Regions from separate parts of the Halobacillus sp. BAB-2008 genome, predicted to be linked through region 2. Evidence: riboswitches for the same ligand, from Rfam matches in the RefSeq annotation. Region 2 holds a riboswitch; the other holds the start of a gene.
The links. Region 2 has a riboswitch for S-adenosylmethionine ahead of mmuP (S-methylmethionine permease). Riboswitches for the same ligand answer to the same signal wherever they lie in the genome.
Positions count from the first base shown of each region.

Region 1 (8,727 bases), on a different contig from region 2:
ATCAGCCTACGGAATTGCAAATAAACTTTGAAGTCATCCATCAGGACCATCGTTATTTTAATGTGCGCTTTCTTGAAACGATGAGGATAGGATCAGAAGAGCCCATCGAAATGCAGACCGTTTTGAATTTTGATAAGAAAACGGGCTCTGCCATTGATATGGAGAAAATATTTAAAGCGGACAAGGATTATTTAGGTATGGCGGAAGAGCTTGCACGCGAGGAGCTGGACGACGAATCTGTTCAGATCGATCCTCGAAACCTGACCTTGTCAGACAAAGGAATCCTCTTGTACTTGGATCAATCGAAGGAAGACTGGCCGGATCATCTGCTTCTGAAGAGGAAAGAAGTAAAGGAATGGCTGAAGGAAGAGTATCTGGAAAACCTCGGACAGAATCAAACAGCTGAAGGGAAGCATTAAGCGAAAGAGTCTTTTCCCTTAATGGCGAGGAGCTTTAAAAAACTGTCAAGGAACTCAGTAAAATAACAAGCGGAAGAGGCCGGATGTGAAAACATCCGGCCTCTTTCTTATGTGTCTAATTTTTCTTTAATCCATTGCCCCCATCGTTCGAACTCGACTAAAAACCCATCATGGCCGAAATCAGTCGTCACATGATAATGCTCCGCTTGGGGTGCAAGAGCAGAGAAGCGGGCGATTAAACTTTCCGGATAAAGGAGGTCATGTTCGAAACTGATGGTATAAATAGGTGCTTCATAAAGGGCGGCTGCTGCTTCCCATCCTCCTCGTTTTTTTCCAATATCATGGTTATTCATAGCTTCAAGCAAGTATAAATAGCTGTTGGCATCGAAACGTTCTTTGATCTTGGCTCCCTGATGATCGAGGTAGGACTGGATATCATAACGATCTTCTTTGGCCTGTGATCGGTCGAACCGCTGCTGAAAAAGTGTACCACTGCGGTATGTGACCATTCCGGTCATGCGCGCTATTTCAAAACCCTGCAGAGCTGTATTGGATTCGTAATTTCCTCCATTGAATGCGGGATCGGAGCATATGGCTTTTGATCCTATGTGGTTGAAGGCAATCCCGTAATCGCTCAAATAAGGAGTGGCTGCGAGAATAAACAGCTTCTTCATAAAGGTCGGGTACAGCAGACCCCATTCATATGCCTGCATACCGCCCAGTGATCCCCCGACGACTGCCTCTAACTGCTGAATACCCAGTCTTCTAAGCGCTTCAAATTGGGCGTTAACCATGTCCCGGATGGTAACAGGTGGGAATGTTTGTTTGTATTCCTTACCGGTGTCAGGGTTTATGCTCGCGGGTCCTGTAGAACCGTGACAGCCGCCGAGCACGTTGAAGGTAATGACTTGATAGTGTTTCGTATCGATGGGACAGTCGTCTCCGATCAAGCCAGCCCACCAGCCAGGTTCTTCCTTTGATCCGACTGCCAATTGGTTTCCCGTCAACGCATGGCAGACTAAAATGACAGGAGCATCCGCTTTACCATAACGCTCGTAAGCGAGTTCTACATCAGTCAGCCGATCTCCTGACTCTAATTCCAAAGGACCAATGGAAAGGACTGGACTTTCTGTTTCCTGGCTGACTGGGTTTTTCAATGACATGAACGAATTCTCCTTTCCGTAATGCTTTCGATTAGACCGATTGTAGAGAGGAGGAGATGCTTTTTCCTGTACGAACCGCTACGACAGCGTCATATATTCGTATACCGGAAATCGTGGTTTCCTCATCCTCCGCTATTGCCTCATTAATCCACAAAATTCCGTGCGGCTGCTGCTCGATAATCGGTTCATCTGTGTTCAACCGGTCAAAATGAAGGATATCCACATAAGTAGGTGCCTCTTCTTCTGAGGATAGATCCACAATCGTATAGCCGAGTTGAGCAAGTCTGTTTACATCCTCCGGAGAAGGACTTGTGGTAAACCCGATCGTTCTTTTCCTCAGTTGGCCTTCTGAACGATCCAAGGATGATTGTAGAATCGGCAGTGCTGGATGGTTCCTGTTTTTACTTGCCGACCCAGCACCTGTAGCTTGGCGGATGGCAGCATCCAATTCATCAATCAAGTCATCAACCGACTCCAGGCCTACAGACAGACGCACGAGCTCCTCGGTGACGCCCGATTTCTTCAGGTCATGCTCGTTCAACTGTTGGTGTGTGGTGGATGCGGGATGAATAATTAACGATTTTGCATCGCCGACGTTAGCTACATGGGACCACAATCCGATGTTGTCTATCAGTGTACGACCAGCTTCCCTGCCGCCTGAAATACCAAAAACGACGATGGAGCCGTGGCCGTAATGGAAGTACTTCTCAGCAAGGGGGTGGGTAGGATGATCGGGTAATCCCGGATAACGCACCCACTCGACTCCTTCATGTTTTTCTAAATACCTGGCAATCTCGAGTGCCTGATCCGCATGCTTTTTAATTCGGAGATGCAGCGTCTCCAACCCTTGCAGCAACAGGAAAGCATTTTGCGGGCTTAGGCATGCCCCGATATCCCGGAGAAGTTGGACGCGGAGTTTAACCGCGTAGGCTGCGGGACCGAGATCGGCGTAGCGGATTCCATTGTAGCTCTCATCCGGAGTTGTAAATCCAGGGAACTTCTCGTGGTCCCAGTTAAAACGGCCGCTGTCAATGACGACACCGCCAATCGTCGTGCCGTGTCCCCCGATCCATTTCGTAGCGGAGTGGACGACGATATCCGCGCCCCATGCGAAAGGTTGGCATACATAAGGGGTGGCAAAGGTGTTATCGATAATAAGTGGGATGTGATGACTGTGGGCTACAGCTGCCACTTTCTCGATATCGAGAACATCCAGACTCGGATTTCCAATCGTTTCCGCGAAAATTGCCTTTGTATTTGAGGTAATGGCTGCTTGGAAGTCGTCATGGCTGCTGCCTTCAATGAAACGAACATGGATTCCATACCTCGGAAGGGTATGGACGAAGAGGTTGTATGTGCCGCCGTAAAGGTTGGAGGAAGCAACGATTTCATCTCCGGCTCCTGCAATATTCAAAATGGCGAGTGTGATCGCTGACATTCCGGAAGAAGTAGCTACAGCTGCGGCTCCGTCTTCCAATAAAGCCATCCGCTGCTCGAAAGCATCCACGGTCGGGTTCATGATCCGCGTATAAATGTTTCCCGGTTCTGCAAGGGCGAACAGGTTCTGAGCGTGGTCTGTGTCTCGGAAGACATAAGAGGTCGTTTGATAAATCGGCACTGCGCGGGAACCGGTAGCCGGGTCTGGCTCCTGTCCGCCGTGTAACAACAAAGTCTCTGGACCGTACGGGTGGTTAGGGAAAGTCATCAATCATTCTCCTCCTTGGATTGTTGTTCCTAGGAACCTCTACCTTGGTGGCGGAAGGCAAACGAAAAGCCCTCTTCTGTAAGAAAGAAGAGGGCTGTATGTACGGATTACCTCCCCTTATCTTTCAGATCACCGGATCTGTAGGATTTAGCACCTTTTCAAGTCTATGCTTGATGGTTGCCGGGCGTCGTAGGGCCTAGTCCCTCTGCCGCTCTCGATAAGAGTGTATTCGATTAGTCTGACTTGTTTGAAATTATATACGTGTGCCTGTGCAATGTCAAACCCTTTCTCTGAGGCCTTTGATGTTTGAGTATGCATCCAGCTGGGAATGCTCTTACTACATTCAAAAATAGTAGAGGAGTGAAGATAGAATGAAAGAATATAGTGTAGTCCCAAATAAAGACGTAACAGGCTGGTTTGTTAAAATCGAAGACGTGGCTCCGACAAATCTTTACGATGAACGTGATACTGCCATCGAAAAGGCTGAAGAAATGGCGAAAGGAAATTCACCAAGCAAGCTTTCCATTATGAATCAGAATCACGAAGTAGAAGAAGAGCGCACGTACTAATACATGACTCCCGGAAACGGGAGTTTTTTTATGTTATGAATCTGGTAGAGTGGAAGCAGGATTAGTAGCAAAGAAGAGGGGATCTTTATGGACAATCGCTATGATGTGGTCATTACAGGTGCACGGGTGGCAGGCGCGAGTTTAGCAGTTCTGCTTGGAAAACTCGGAAAAAAAGTACTTCTTATAGATAAAGCTCCTTTCCCGAGTGATACGTTATCAACTCATTATATGTCGCATACCGGTTACTTAGAAGAACTCGGCATTTTAGACAAATTGCTGGCTGGCGGCCTGCGGAAGGTGGATCGGATGAGGACACATATCGGTTCCAGTTACATAGATGGCCCGAGGTCTGCCTACACGGTCATACCAAAGCGTGACCGCCTGGATATGCTTCTTATAGAACGCACCTTCCTGTACGAGGGAGTAACCTTTCTTTCAGAGACAGCTGTGCGGGAGGTTTTGTGGGATCAAGACCGCATGGTAGGGGTGAGGATAAAAGGGAAAGGGAGAGAGAAAGAGGTGTATGGTGATTTAATTGTCGGAGCAGATGGTAAACATTCGACGATCGCCCGCCAGGCAGGTGCGGAAGTGTATCACGATACACCGCCTCTCAGACCAGTGCTGTACGGATATTTTGAGGGAATTCCCCCTTTGGAAACGCCTACTACGGAAATATTTCTTCATGAAGGAAGAATCGGCTTTTTGTTCCCAATGGAACAAGGAAGAGATTGTATCGGTCTTGAGGTTCATCCGGATGAGTTTAAAACTATGATGAAAGATTCCCCCGAAGCGTTTGTCCGTATGTACAAGCAGCTGTATGGAATGGAAAAGCGGTTGGAGAATGCCCGTTTGCAAGGAAGTATCATCGGGACCTCAGGGGTGCCTAACTTTTTCCGTAAACCTTATGGAAACGGATGGGCCCTGATCGGCGATGCAGGTCACAGTAAAGACCCAAGTACAGGACTTGGGATTAATGATGCTTTCATGCAGGCGTTTCTGCTCGCAGATGCGTGCATGCGGATCGATGCAGGTGATGACAGGGAAGTGGTCATGGAAGCTTTCCAGAAAAAGCGGGATGAACACCTCTTCCCGGGCTTTCAGTTGACGCTGGATTATATCCACTCGTTAAAAAGGTTCTCGAAGAATGAACTTGCCCTGTTTCAAGCGATGGCTGCCAACCCGATGGTATGGAACAAAGTGGCGCCGAAATTGGGGGATTATTTGAGAGAAGGGACCAGAGACTTTCCTCTGCTTTACCAATCTGTCGAAATGGAAGCGGAAGCATTCGGATATGACAAGGATTCCTCTCCCTGACGGCGAACTATATAAAGAGAGGTGATGGGGATGGAATGGACGAAAGAAACCGCATATGCAAAGCTGCAAGAGGTTTATACAGATAAGGTCATGCAGGAGGAGAAGCGGAGAGTGTTCCAACAAGTTTACCGGCACCTTCGTGAACATTTGGATGATCTATGTGTCAGTCATGGTTTAAAGGAGCAGGCGGAGAAACAGCTTGGATTCTTTAAGGAATATACGTTCATGCCGGGAGATAATCTGTTTCAATCCATGCGTCACGTTTTTCTGTTGGCAAGAGGCGAAAGAAAAGAGGAAGAGGCAGTGACCAGGCAGCACTTGGAACGGATCTATCGCGCGCTTTATCAGCCGGCAGGTTTGAAGAATCCATATATCCCGGATTCGTTTTGGGATACACCGGTCGGGGTAGCTTGTCTTGTTGCGGAAGAAGGAATTGAAGCGGCTTATCCTGTGCTCGATCAAATCATGGAAGCGGAGAAATAAAACCAAAGCCAGTCAAATTTGTGACTGGCTTTGGTTTGCTTACGCAGTGGTTTTGGAGTCGGTGTGCTCCGGGCTTTCCACGGGGCGTCCGGTGCTCCTCGTAGCTTTTATCTACCAGGGACCTGTCTGTTTCCGCTGATCCAGTTGCCCATTTTCATGTCCCAAGATTGTCCTACTATAAGTCAAGGAACGAGAGAGTGTTTGAACAAGAAACGTTTTTACATATGCGGAGAGGATTATTGTTCTATCTTTATCCTCTCCAGTTTCCACACAGGTTTGTAATCTTAGATTCTGTAGAAAAGGCGGAGCTCCTGCAGGAATCCTTTATAATCCTCGAGGGGTTCTAAATTGGCAGCGAGAGCTTTCAAAATGGCGGGACGTGGCTCCTCCCGTTTGATCTCTTCCATCAATACAGTTAACGTATCCGCTGTATCGCGGTCTGCCTCTTTTTTTCTGGTCTTTAATTCTTCGAGGAAGAACTTTTTACGATTGTCTGTAAAAGCATCCGGCAAAATGTTCTTAATAAAGGATTCGTTGATGACTGGTTGGTCATTGTGCTTCTCGAACCCTTCCACTATATAATCCGCGTATCTTAACATGGAACGCGAAATTGCTTCATAGTCTACGTCAGCTGCTTCAATAATAATTAAATCCATATAACCCTTCAGTATTCCCTGCATTAACAGGCTGACTTCCCAGAGGATATCCTCTTTGTCTTCTCCGTAGATTTTCCTTAGATGGTAATGGTAGAAGAGGTAGGATTGAAGTCGTGTTTTATTGATGAACTCCTCAATATTGTCATTGAACGGAATGGCCTGCTCGCGGATCTGCATTATTATGAAATCTCTGTGCGCTGCTAACTCTTCATAGGTGACCTGCATCTGTTTCAGGAAGGTTTGGCGGGCATCTAAATTTAATTCATTAATGCTGTCGATCTTCCCTTGAATTTGATCATAGTAATAGTGGAAAATGTCCATCAGCAAGGCGTCTTTTGACTTGAAGTGAAGGTAGAATGCACCTTTCGATATTCCGCATTGTGTAGCAATTTCCTGTACTGATGTCGAGCTGAACCCTTTTTTGGCAAACAACTTGATTGACTGTTCAATGATATAGGTGGACTTCGGTTCCATATATGTTTCGCTCCTTTGACGTTGAAAAAAGGTGGACTTCCCACTTGACCATGACTGTTCGGTCATATATATTATATTGGTGAGTGACTGAACGGTCAAATGGAAGGGGAGAGTTCTTTTATGAAAAAATCATCGATTTTTCGATGAATAACAAATTCGCTGTTTGGCTCATGACAATTCTGATTACAGCCGCCGGACTGTATGCGGGATTGAATATGAAGTTGGAAACCATTCCAAACATAGAGCCGCCGATTATAACAGTGACTACTACTTACCCGGGTGCGACACCCGAAGAAGTGGCATCCGAAATATCAGAACCACTGGAGCAACAGGTCGGTAACTTGAGTGGTGTAAAGACGGTAAGTTCGACCTCCTATCAGAATGCATCTTCACTTCAGCTGGAGTACAGCTTTGATAAGAGCTTGGACGAAGCGGAAGACGAGCTGCAAGAGGCAGTTGCGGATGTCGCCCTGCCTGAGGATGCTCAGGAGCCGTCCGTGTCCCGCTTGAACTTCAATGCTTTTCCTGTCGTAAGCTTCAGTGCCATCGATAAAGATGCCTCTTTGGAAGAACTGACGCAGGAAATGGAAGACACTGTCGTACCGGCACTTGAAGGTCTGGAGGGAGTTGCAGATGTTCAAGTTTCCGGACAACAGCTGAAAGAAGTCCGTATGACACTGGATGAGGACGCGCTTGCAGAACGCGGTCTTGATTCAGAGACGATCAAGAACTTGATACAAGGTTCGAATGTCAATTTCCCATTAGGGCTGTTTACGTTCGATGATTCACAGAAATCTGTCGTTCTGGATGGCAGTGTAGCCAATATAGAAGAATTGAAAGAATTAGAGATTCCTGCTGTACCTGCTTCTGGAGGCGGGGAAGCGCAGCAGGCCCCGGGCGGCCAGAACAGCCCGACAGGCACCGATCAGGCACAAACGACTTCTTCCATCCCGACAGTAGCGCTTGGAGACATCGCTGATATTGAAGTCGTTGGAGAAGCGGAATCCATTTCCAGAACCAATGGAGAAAATTCTATTGCTGTTCAAATCGTCAAGTCGCAGGAAGCGAATACAGTTGATGTCGTAAATGCGGTGAAAGCAGAGACAGAAGACCTCCAAACGGAATTGGACGGAGTGGAGTTTATTTATTCCTTCGACCAAGGAGAACCGATTGAAGAATCTGTCAGCACGATGCTGAATAAAGCGTTGTTTGGTGGAATCTTCGCTGTCATCGTCATTCTGTTGTTCTTAAGAAATATTAAAACGACTATCATATCTATTATTTCGATCCCTCTATCCCTGCTGATCGGGATCATTATCCTTAATCAAATGAATATTACGCTGAATATCATGACGCTTGGAGCTATGACGGTCGCCATCGGACGTGTCGTCGATGATTCCATTGTTGTTGTAGAAAACATATACAGGCGAATGTCTCTGCCTGGAGAATCATTGCGGGGCAAAGCGCTGATCAGGGAATCGACAAGAGAAATGTTCATGCCGATTCTTTCTTCGACGCTCGTAACCATCGCGGTGTTCCTGCCGCTTGGGCTTGTGGAAGGAACGGTCGGACAGATATTCCTTCCATTCGCTTTGACAGTAGTATTTGCTTTGCTGGCTTCTTTACTCGTTGCTGTCACCATTGTACCGATGCTGTCCCATACGTTATTGAAAAGCGATAAAATTAAGCAACAGCCTCATGAAGAGGGCGGCGGCCGGCTCGCTCGCTGGTATAAGTCAATATTGACCAAGGCTTTGAATCATAAGATCATTACATCGATTATCGCTGTTGCTGTATTGGTCGGGAGCATAGCCTTACTTCCTCTTGTCGGAACGAGTTTCCTTCCTGATCAGGAGCAGAAGATGGTCATCGCGACGTATAACCCGGAACCGGGTCAGACATTAGAGGATGTAGAGGCAGTTGCTGATGAAGCGCAGGACTTCT
Region 1 covers NZ_ANPF01000011.1:2,866-11,592, reverse strand. The annotation lists gene D479_RS03525 (hypothetical protein) at 1-419, shown strand, start outside; gene D479_RS03520 (homoserine O-acetyltransferase) at 527-1,582, opposite strand; gene D479_RS03515 (O-acetylhomoserine aminocarboxypropyltransferase/cysteine synthase family protein) at 1,614-3,287, opposite strand; SAM riboswitch class I at 3,402-3,511, opposite strand; gene D479_RS03510 (DUF2188 domain-containing protein) at 3,659-3,856, shown strand; gene D479_RS03505 (NAD(P)/FAD-dependent oxidoreductase) at 3,944-5,170, shown strand; gene D479_RS03500 (hypothetical protein) at 5,201-5,653, shown strand; gene D479_RS03495 (TetR/AcrR family transcriptional regulator) at 5,938-6,783, opposite strand; gene D479_RS03490 (efflux RND transporter permease subunit) at 6,867-8,727, shown strand, end outside.
Region 1: linked by a shared signal. The riboswitch ahead of D479_RS03515 (O-acetylhomoserine aminocarboxypropyltransferase/cysteine synthase family protein) and the one ahead of mmuP (S-methylmethionine permease) in region 2 are both predicted to bind S-adenosylmethionine.

Region 2 (8,727 bases):
ACCGGCACCCAATGATTTCGAAACCGTGATCAAGTCCGGAGTGATACCAAAATGCTCAGAAGCAAAATAGCTGCCCGTTCTTCCGAATCCCGTCTGGATCTCATCTGCCACGAACAAAATACCGTGCTCCTCACAAAGCTGCTTGACCGCATGGACGAAACGCTTCGCCGGTACGATAAAGCCGCCTTCTCCCTGGACAGGTTCCATAAATACAGCAGCGATTGTTTCCGGTGCGACTTCTTTCAGGAAGAAATCATGGAACTGTTCGATCATGAAATCGATATAAGCCTCTTCTGACATTCCCTCAGGACGGCGGTAACTGTACGGGAAAGGAGCCTTGTACACTTCCGGTGCGAATGGACCGAATTCATATTTATACGGCTTTACTTTGCTCGTCATGGACATCGTCATCAGCGTACGCCCGTGGAACGCATTGGCAAATGTGACGATGGCTTGTCTGCCAGTATATTTTCGAGCAATCTTAACGGCATTTTCTACAGCTTCTGCACCACTGTTCTGCAAAAGCACCTTCTTCTTATGAGATCCAGGAGCAAGCTGTGTCAATTTTTCAGCAAGAGCGACGTACGGTTCATACATCATTACATTGAATCCGGTATGAATGAATTTTTCAATTTGATCATGGAGTGCCTCTTTTACTTTCGGGTGACAGTGGCCGACGTTGATCGTACCGATCGCACCTGCAAAGTCGATGAATGTATTACCGTCCACATCCGTGATTTTGGCTCCTTCCGCTTTCTGTGCAAATGTTGGAATGCCGTAGCTTACTGAATCAGGAATTACTTGATGACGGCGTTCCAGCAGCTCGCTCGCTTTTGGACCTGGGATGTTTGTTTGGATAGATACGTGCTTAGACATGTTTAACCACTCCTTTTAATTAATAGAAAACCGATGTTCGTTCAGACAAATCACTCAGTGTCGAGAGCAAATGGTTACGAATTGCTGCCTCCGCTGCTTCAGAATCCCTCTCCTGCAGATGTTCGAATATCACCCGATGTTCGGGAATTGATTTAACCTCATCCATTGGTGTCGAGTAAAATTCATCTCGGAGGATTAAATAACAGTCCGACCACTGATTCAACTTGTCGACTTCCTGTAGAAGGAATTCATTGCCGGATACCTCGGATAAGAACGTATGGATCAAACCATTGACCCGAAGGAATTCCTCGAAATTCTTGGACTTGTAGGTTTCCAGTTCATCGGAAAGTAGAATTTCAAGCTGTTCCAGATGAGCATCATCCAGATTAGGAACCGCAAGTCTCGCTGCATAAGTTTCTAAAACAATTCTCAGTTCAAAAACGTCCCGAAGCTCTTTGTTGGACGGTTTGTAAACAATCGCCCCCTTATTGGGAACCAGTTCTATCAATTTCTCACTTTCCAATCGCTTGAAAGCAGCTCTTATCGGAGTTCTGCTCATATTTAACTCTTTACTTACCCAATCTTCCGTAATTCGCTGTCCCGGAACAAGCCGTTTCAGCATAATGGCACGTTTCACCTTTTCATATGCTCTCTCTTCACTACTACTCATTTTGCATCCCACCATTGTATTCGAAGATTGTATACAATTTACTTCTAACAACATGTTATCTTAAAATTCACAAAGTTTCCACATAATTTTCTGAATTTAGTGATTATTGCATAAAAATTCATCTGCTTGTTTAGTGCTTTTTACACATAAAAAAAAGACCTTTCCAATCAGAAAGGCCTTTCTCTTTTTACCTATTCTGCCAGCGCCTTGCCAGCGATTGAATGTGATCAGGAGTCGTACGACAACAGCCTCCTATGATCGTTGCCCCGGCTTCCACCCACCGATCGGACTGCTCATCGAAACGCTGGCAGGAACGTTCTCCGTACCAGTCATTTGTGTCGGGATCGTATGTTTCTCCCGAATTCGGGTATAAAATAATCGGCTTATCTGTAAGAGCGCGGATATGGCCGACTGCCTCTGTCGCATCAGGAATCGGAGCACAGTTCACTCCGACTGCTACCACCTGCTCCCTCCCTTCGATCACATCTATACAACGTCTCCATTCCGTTCCATCGCTGATTTGGCTGCCATTCTTCAAGGAAAAGGAAAGCCACGCACTGGCGCCCGGATACTCGCCCAATAATTCCGTCAGTACTTCCGCCTCCTGGAGGGAAGGAATCGTTTCAAAGGCAAGCACGTCGGCACCCGCTTCGATGAGCGCTTCTATTCTGGGACGGTGAAATTCTTTCAGCCGCTCATCCGTGACACCATAGTTCCCGATATATTCTGAGCCGTCAGCAAGGTAGGCGCCATAAGGGCCAACCGAACCTGCAACGACAGGATAAGCTCTGTCATCCGCTTCCCTCCAGACATCCGAGCGTGCTTCCTGTGCCAGGCGAACGGTATCTTTAATTAATGTGCGCGCCTTATCTTCGTCGATCCCCCGCTGCTTAAACCCATCAATGGTTGCTTGATAACTAGCGGTGATGGCAATATCCGCACCATTACGGAAATAATCGGCATGAACCTTACGGATAGCATCCGGATTCTCAAGCAGCACACGGGCGGACCAAAGTGGATCATCAAGGTCGAAGCCGTATGTCTCCAATTCTGTCGCCAACGCCCCATCGAGAATAATCGTTTTTTTATTTCCAATAGTTGTTTAATAGGATTGCGCTTGTTGATTTTGTTCGACATGTTCTACTCTCCGTTTCTTCTTGGATTGTGACAGATAATACCCTGCATAACAAAGGATGATGAATGGAATTCCACAATACAGGGCGATCCGCTGTGTCGGATCAAAGGCGATTCCGATGCAGGCGGCAAGACAGAGCAGGAACGATGCGATCGGCACCAATGGATAAAGCGGCGCCCGGTATCCCAGGTCCTCCACCTTGTTCCCAGCTTTCACATAAGCCCGCCGGAAATTAAATTGAGCAAGACTGATGCTCATCCATACGATAACGACTGCAAGTCCTGAAATCGATACCAGCACGATATAGACGGTATCGGGCGCAATGATGCTGGACAACAGAGCCAGTCCCCCACCAAGCATGCTGAATAAGATGGCGTTCAGCGGAATGCCTTTCTTCGTCATTTTCGCGAATTTCGGAGAGATCGTCTTCCGATCCGCGAGAGACCACAGCATACGGGAGGAGGCATATAACCCTGAATTCGCTGCAGACAAAATAGCCGTGATGATGACGAAGTTCATGATATCTGCGGCAAATGGAACACCGACTCTTTCCAAAACGGCAACGAAAGGACTCTCAATGACTCCGGCTTCCGAACTCGGAAGCAGCGCGGAAAGCACAATAATTGTTCCTACAAAGAAAAGAATGAGCCGTACGAGCGTCGTCCGGATGGCTTTCGGGATTGTTTTCGCGGGATCGACCGTTTCTCCCGCCGCAATACCGATCAACTCTGTACCGGAGAATGCGAAGTTGACCGCCAGCATCGTCATTAAGATGGCGAAAGCCCCATTCGGAAACAAACCAGCTTCTGTGAAATTAGAAAAGAACGGAGCTGGTTCAGAATCTGCAAGCGGCACAATACCGAAAATTCCGGCCAGACCAAGTAGAATAAATAGAAAAATAGCGATGACTTTGACAGAAGAAAACCAAAACTCTGATTCTGCAAAAAACTTCACGGTGAATGCATTCAATCCGAAGATCAAAATCGCGAATAAAGCGCTCCATATCCATACACTTATATCCGGGAACCACCGCTGCATCATCAGTCCGGCAGCTGTGAATTCCGATCCCAGCGCCACTGTCCAGGTGAGCCAGTAAAGCCAGGCAACCGTAAACCCCGTTCCCGGACCGATATACTTCGCGGCATAACTGTGAAACGCACCAGTCTCCGGCATATGTACAGACAACTCACCAAGACAGAGCATCACTAAGTAAACGACCAACGCACCAATCAAATAGGCAAGCACCGTCCCGAATGGTCCTGCCTGCTGGATGGTGTATCCGGAACTGAGGAACAGCCCGGTTCCGATGACTCCACCGAGTGACAGCATCACAAGGTGGCGTGTTTTCATTTCTCTTTTGAAGTTCTGTTCCATTTTCTCTTCCCCTCCACTTTCTCTTCATCTAAAAATACATAAAAAAACGCACCCTGGAGCGGGTGCGTTTACCGACAAATAAAAGGAAGCTCCTATCTATCAGGGTTATTCAACACCCGCTGGAATTAGCACAGTGTCTGCATTCAGACCTGTTGCTGAGGCTTCAAAGGGCCAGTCCCTCCACCTCTCTGGATAAGAAATATGTATTTTTTAAATACTCTAACAACGCAAATAAAAAATGTCAACGCTGAATTTTATTATTACGCTGCAACTTGAATGTTCCGAATATCCTCGAATTTTGTTGTTTCTAGATTCATAGGAACGTATAATGAGAGTGGTTAAAATGGATGAAATTGCCTTAACACTCACGTTCCGTTCCCTTTCTGAGGAGGTGATAGACAATGAAAACCTTCATAAAAATACTAAAAATATCAGGAATCGTCATCGGCTCCATATTCGCACTGCTCGTGCTCATTGGTATGTTCATGCCGGGAGAAATTGATGTCTATGGAGAAGGAGATTCAGAGAAACCCGACAACCTGACTGTATCAATGGATACCTACATCACAGATGAAGACTATGAGCCTACTGAAGTTGCTTTTCTCACTCATACGATAGCTGCGTTAAACGAGATCGACAATCAAAATTGGGGTGCTTTGGATGCCTATTTTTTGTATGAACGGGTTTATGAAACCGCTCTTCGTGACGTTTATATGAACAAAGAAGTCGATCCGGAGCACATCACAGATGTCCATTACACCGTACGGAACAAGCAATTTCAATCTTATTTGGATGAACAGCCGGTGAGCCCGCTCAGCACCGAAACCGATCACGGGGTGGAATGGGCGACCTTCCAATATGATGTGTGGGTAACCTTCTCCTTCGAATTGGAACGAGTCATCACGGATGATGAAGACCGGACGTATACCGATCGCTTCGAGGTGCAGGGAGACTACCCTCCACATTGGCAGTCCAGTATGAAGGAAACACACTGGCGCTTGAATTCCTTAATGCTACGCCCTCTAGAAAATGAATAAAACAGGAGATGAAGAGTATGAAACTCAAATCCATCCCGGTTATTCTGCTCGGCCTGCTGTGTTTGACGGCATGCTCCAACGTAGTGGATGCAGTCGGGGATCAATACCCAATGGAGGATATCGTATACGATGATGTGGGCAACAAATCGGAAATCTTCCGCGCTTATGATCAGAAGCCGGAGAAAGTGGCAGCCGGCATCACCGACTCTGAAGAGGCCGTACATAAAGCCTCCAAAGACGGTCGTGATTTAATGCTCTACGACGATTACCTCGTGCAGGTCTATCAGGACACCCAGAAAGAAGAAGATACCATCATCGAAGTATCGGATAAAGAATTCGTCCGGAACAATTATGATAGTGATTTCTTTTCGGACTACGGCATAGAAGAGGAAGCAGAAGAGGTTTATGCTATAGACCTTGATAACCGCGGCGGCTTCTTTTATACAGGGTATATCGGCGGAAGCGGCGGAAGTTATGTGAAAAATGCCGGGAGCAGTCCATCCGTACGCCAGTCATCCAGCACATCCTCCGGTGTCCGCGGCGGCGGCCCCGGAGCAGGAAAATAACAAAAGAACAGGAGCGAAAAACCATGTTTGAATTCGATATTTCGGAAGTACTGAATGTTTATGACCTTCTATTGACCTTGCTGTATTGGATCGTCATGCTTGTCCTGGCAGGAATTTGTATGGCCATCTTTGAAAAATTCACCCCTTATAACGATAAAGAAGAGCTGCTGAAGGGCAACGTCGCTGTCGCTTCTCAGTTCGCCGGGAAGTTGATCGGTCTAGGTATCATTACAGAATCTTCTATTGCCCACAATTTAAGTATTTGGAGCGCCTCTATCTGGATCTTCATCGGCTTTCTGTTGATGATTGCCGGCTACTATTTGTTCGAGTGGATCACTCCGTTCAAAGCGGAAGAGGAAATAAAGAAAAACAACATCGCTGTCGGCCTTGTAGCGGCATCTGTCAGTATCTTCATCGGTTTTGCCGTAGCAGGAAGCATTACATAAGAAGAATAAAGGAGGACCAACCGTGAACGCACAAAAGTATCTTTATCTGTCATCAGGAATCGTTTCAATCTGCGGAATCGTCTTCCAAGTTCTTTATGGTGCTGCAGGCAGCTACTTATTCGGGGACAGCGTTCTTTATTACTGTATAACCATCGGGCTGTTCATGATGGCCATGGGAATCGGAGCAGCCCTGAGTGAAAAACTGAAGAATTGGCTCGTCACCCGCTTCGTTCAGGCAGAGTACTTGATCGCTCTCGTCGGGGGCTTTTCCGTCTTTGGATTGTTTTTTTTCACTGCTTACTTCGATGACGGCGTTGCCCAGATCTACTTGTACACCGTCATATCTTTGACCGGGTTTCTGACAGGTCTGGAGCTCCCGATCCTGATACGAAGGGTTCAGGAAATCCGTGAAGATATAAGTAAAAGCACAGCGAGGGTGCTGTTTTTTGATTATGCCGGCAGTCTGATCGGGTCCGTAGGATTCGCTCTCGTCCTGCGTCCTCTGCTCGGTCTGATCAATACTGCCTTTTTCATTGCCATGATCAATGCGATTGTCGCTCTGTTCATCACATTAAGGTTCCGAAAAGAGATGTCCAGGCCCAAAGTCCACCAAGCGGCCGGCTTCCTCATTCTCCTGCTGCTTGTCGCGGGATTCTTATTTGGAGAGAAGTATGCCAGTGTCTTTGAGCAGAAATCTTACGCAGACCCGATCGTTTACACAGAAGAAACAAAGTATCAGAAGATCATTTTGACCAAGGAACCGGGAGATGTACGGCTGTTCTTGAACGGACAGCTGCAGTTCGCAGAAAGTGACGAGTTCCGTTACCACGAAGCGCTCGTCCACATTCCGATGGCGCTTGCCGATCAAACGCGCTCGGTTCTGATTCTCGGTGGAGGCGATGGTCTTGCTGTCCGGGAAGTATTGAAGCATGAAGACGTGGAACAGATTACCCTGGTCGACCTCGACCCTGCCATGACGGACCTTGCCAACACCAACCATGAGCTGCTCCGACTGAATGAAGGTTCCTTGAAAGATAGCCGTGTTCAGGTCATTCATGAAGATGCCTTCCAATACTTGCGCGATTCTAAGGAGCTTTATGATGTTATCCTTGGCGATCTGCCGGATCCCAACGATGAAGGCCTCAACAAGCTGTACACGAAGGAGTTCTACTCCCTTGTACGGAACCACTTGTCACCAGGCGGGAAAGTGAGTATCCAATCAACGAGTCCGGTTTTTGCGACCAAAGTGTACTGGACCATTAACAAAACGGTACAAGCCACAGGCCTTGAAACCGCCAATTATCATCTAGACGTTCCAAGCTTCGGAAACTGGGGATTCACTCTGGCCTCCCGAGAGCCGATATCTATTGACAAGTTGGGTTTCGATGGACTTGATTTAAAATTTCTCAATGAGGAAGTCGCCCCTTCTCTATTTGAGTTTGGTAATGACACGGACGAAGTCATTGAAGAGAAGGGAAAGACATTCGATATCCCCGTCAACAGTCTCAATCGTCCAAACCTGATACAGCTGTATCAGGAAGCGTGGGAAAATTACTAAGATGCTGCAAAAAAGCCAGCCCGGGAGGCTGGCTTTTTTGATTCATGCTTTATTCATTTGACGTCTGCGAAACAACAGGATTCCACCTGCACCGGCTATTACGGCACCGAGCACTATCCCCGCCGGATAAGCTGCACTTGTATCCGCAAGCTCTCCGCCTTCTTCTGCTTCAGAGGACTTATCCATGAGCTGGAAAATGTTTTTGGCATGATCTGTGTTATCTATTTGACCGGTGAACAAATCTGCACCGGGTCCATAGGCATAAACAGGAATGTCTTCTCCTGTATGGCCATCCGTCGTCCATCCAGTTCCAGATCTTTCGTTGAAGATAGCTTCAATACTGTTGTCTACTTCCATCACTCGATCATCGCCGGATGCGGACTCTATCGCTTTCTCAACAGATGCGATTTCTTCTTCTGTCACATCAAACCCGATATTCTCCTGCAGGGTCTTCTCCACGTCTGCTCCATCTTCCACGATTTGACGAGCCATATAGTCAGGCGTATGTTTCGCCGCTTTGACAGGTTCTGCATCCCAGTTGTAAGGACCACCTGCCCCTACAGTCATGCCTCCTGTAGAATGGTCAGCGGTCGTAATGACAAGCGTTTCCCCATCTTTCTGAGCGAACTCAATTGCTTTCTTATGAGCCTGTTCAAAGTCTTCCACTTCACTCATAGCCGCTACAATATCATTATCATGACCTGCCCAGTCTACTTGGCTTCCCTCCACCATCAGGAAAAACCCTTCGTCGTTTTTACCCAAAGTATCCAACGCTTTCGTCGTCATTTCAGCCAACGAAGGTTGTTCTTTCGGCCGGTCGATGGCATAATCCAACCCAACTGGTGCGAACAGGCCTAGAAGTTGCTCTCCATCCGCAGCTGCCAGCTCATCAGCTGTGGTTACATAATCGTATCCATCCTTTTTAAATTCCTCTGTCAGATTACGGTCTTCCCGAGCAAAGAAGTCTGTTCCCCCGCCGAGCAGGACATCGACTTTATGTTCACCATTTATTTTTTCATCATAATAATCATCAGCAATTTCATTATAATTTTCCCGGGAAACGTT
Region 2 covers NZ_ANPF01000013.1:47,778-56,504, forward strand. The annotation lists gene gabT (4-aminobutyrate--2-oxoglutarate transaminase) at 1-876, opposite strand, end outside; gene D479_RS03955 (GntR family transcriptional regulator) at 896-1,546, opposite strand; gene mmuM (homocysteine S-methyltransferase) at 1,734-2,642, opposite strand; gene mmuP (S-methylmethionine permease) at 2,649-4,055, opposite strand; SAM riboswitch class I at 4,145-4,254, opposite strand; gene D479_RS03970 (hypothetical protein) at 4,457-5,092, shown strand; gene D479_RS03975 (DUF4247 domain-containing protein) at 5,110-5,658, shown strand; gene D479_RS03980 (DUF350 domain-containing protein) at 5,682-6,104, shown strand; gene D479_RS03985 (polyamine aminopropyltransferase) at 6,127-7,662, shown strand; partial or broken gene D479_RS03990 (alkaline phosphatase) at 7,846-8,727, opposite strand, start outside.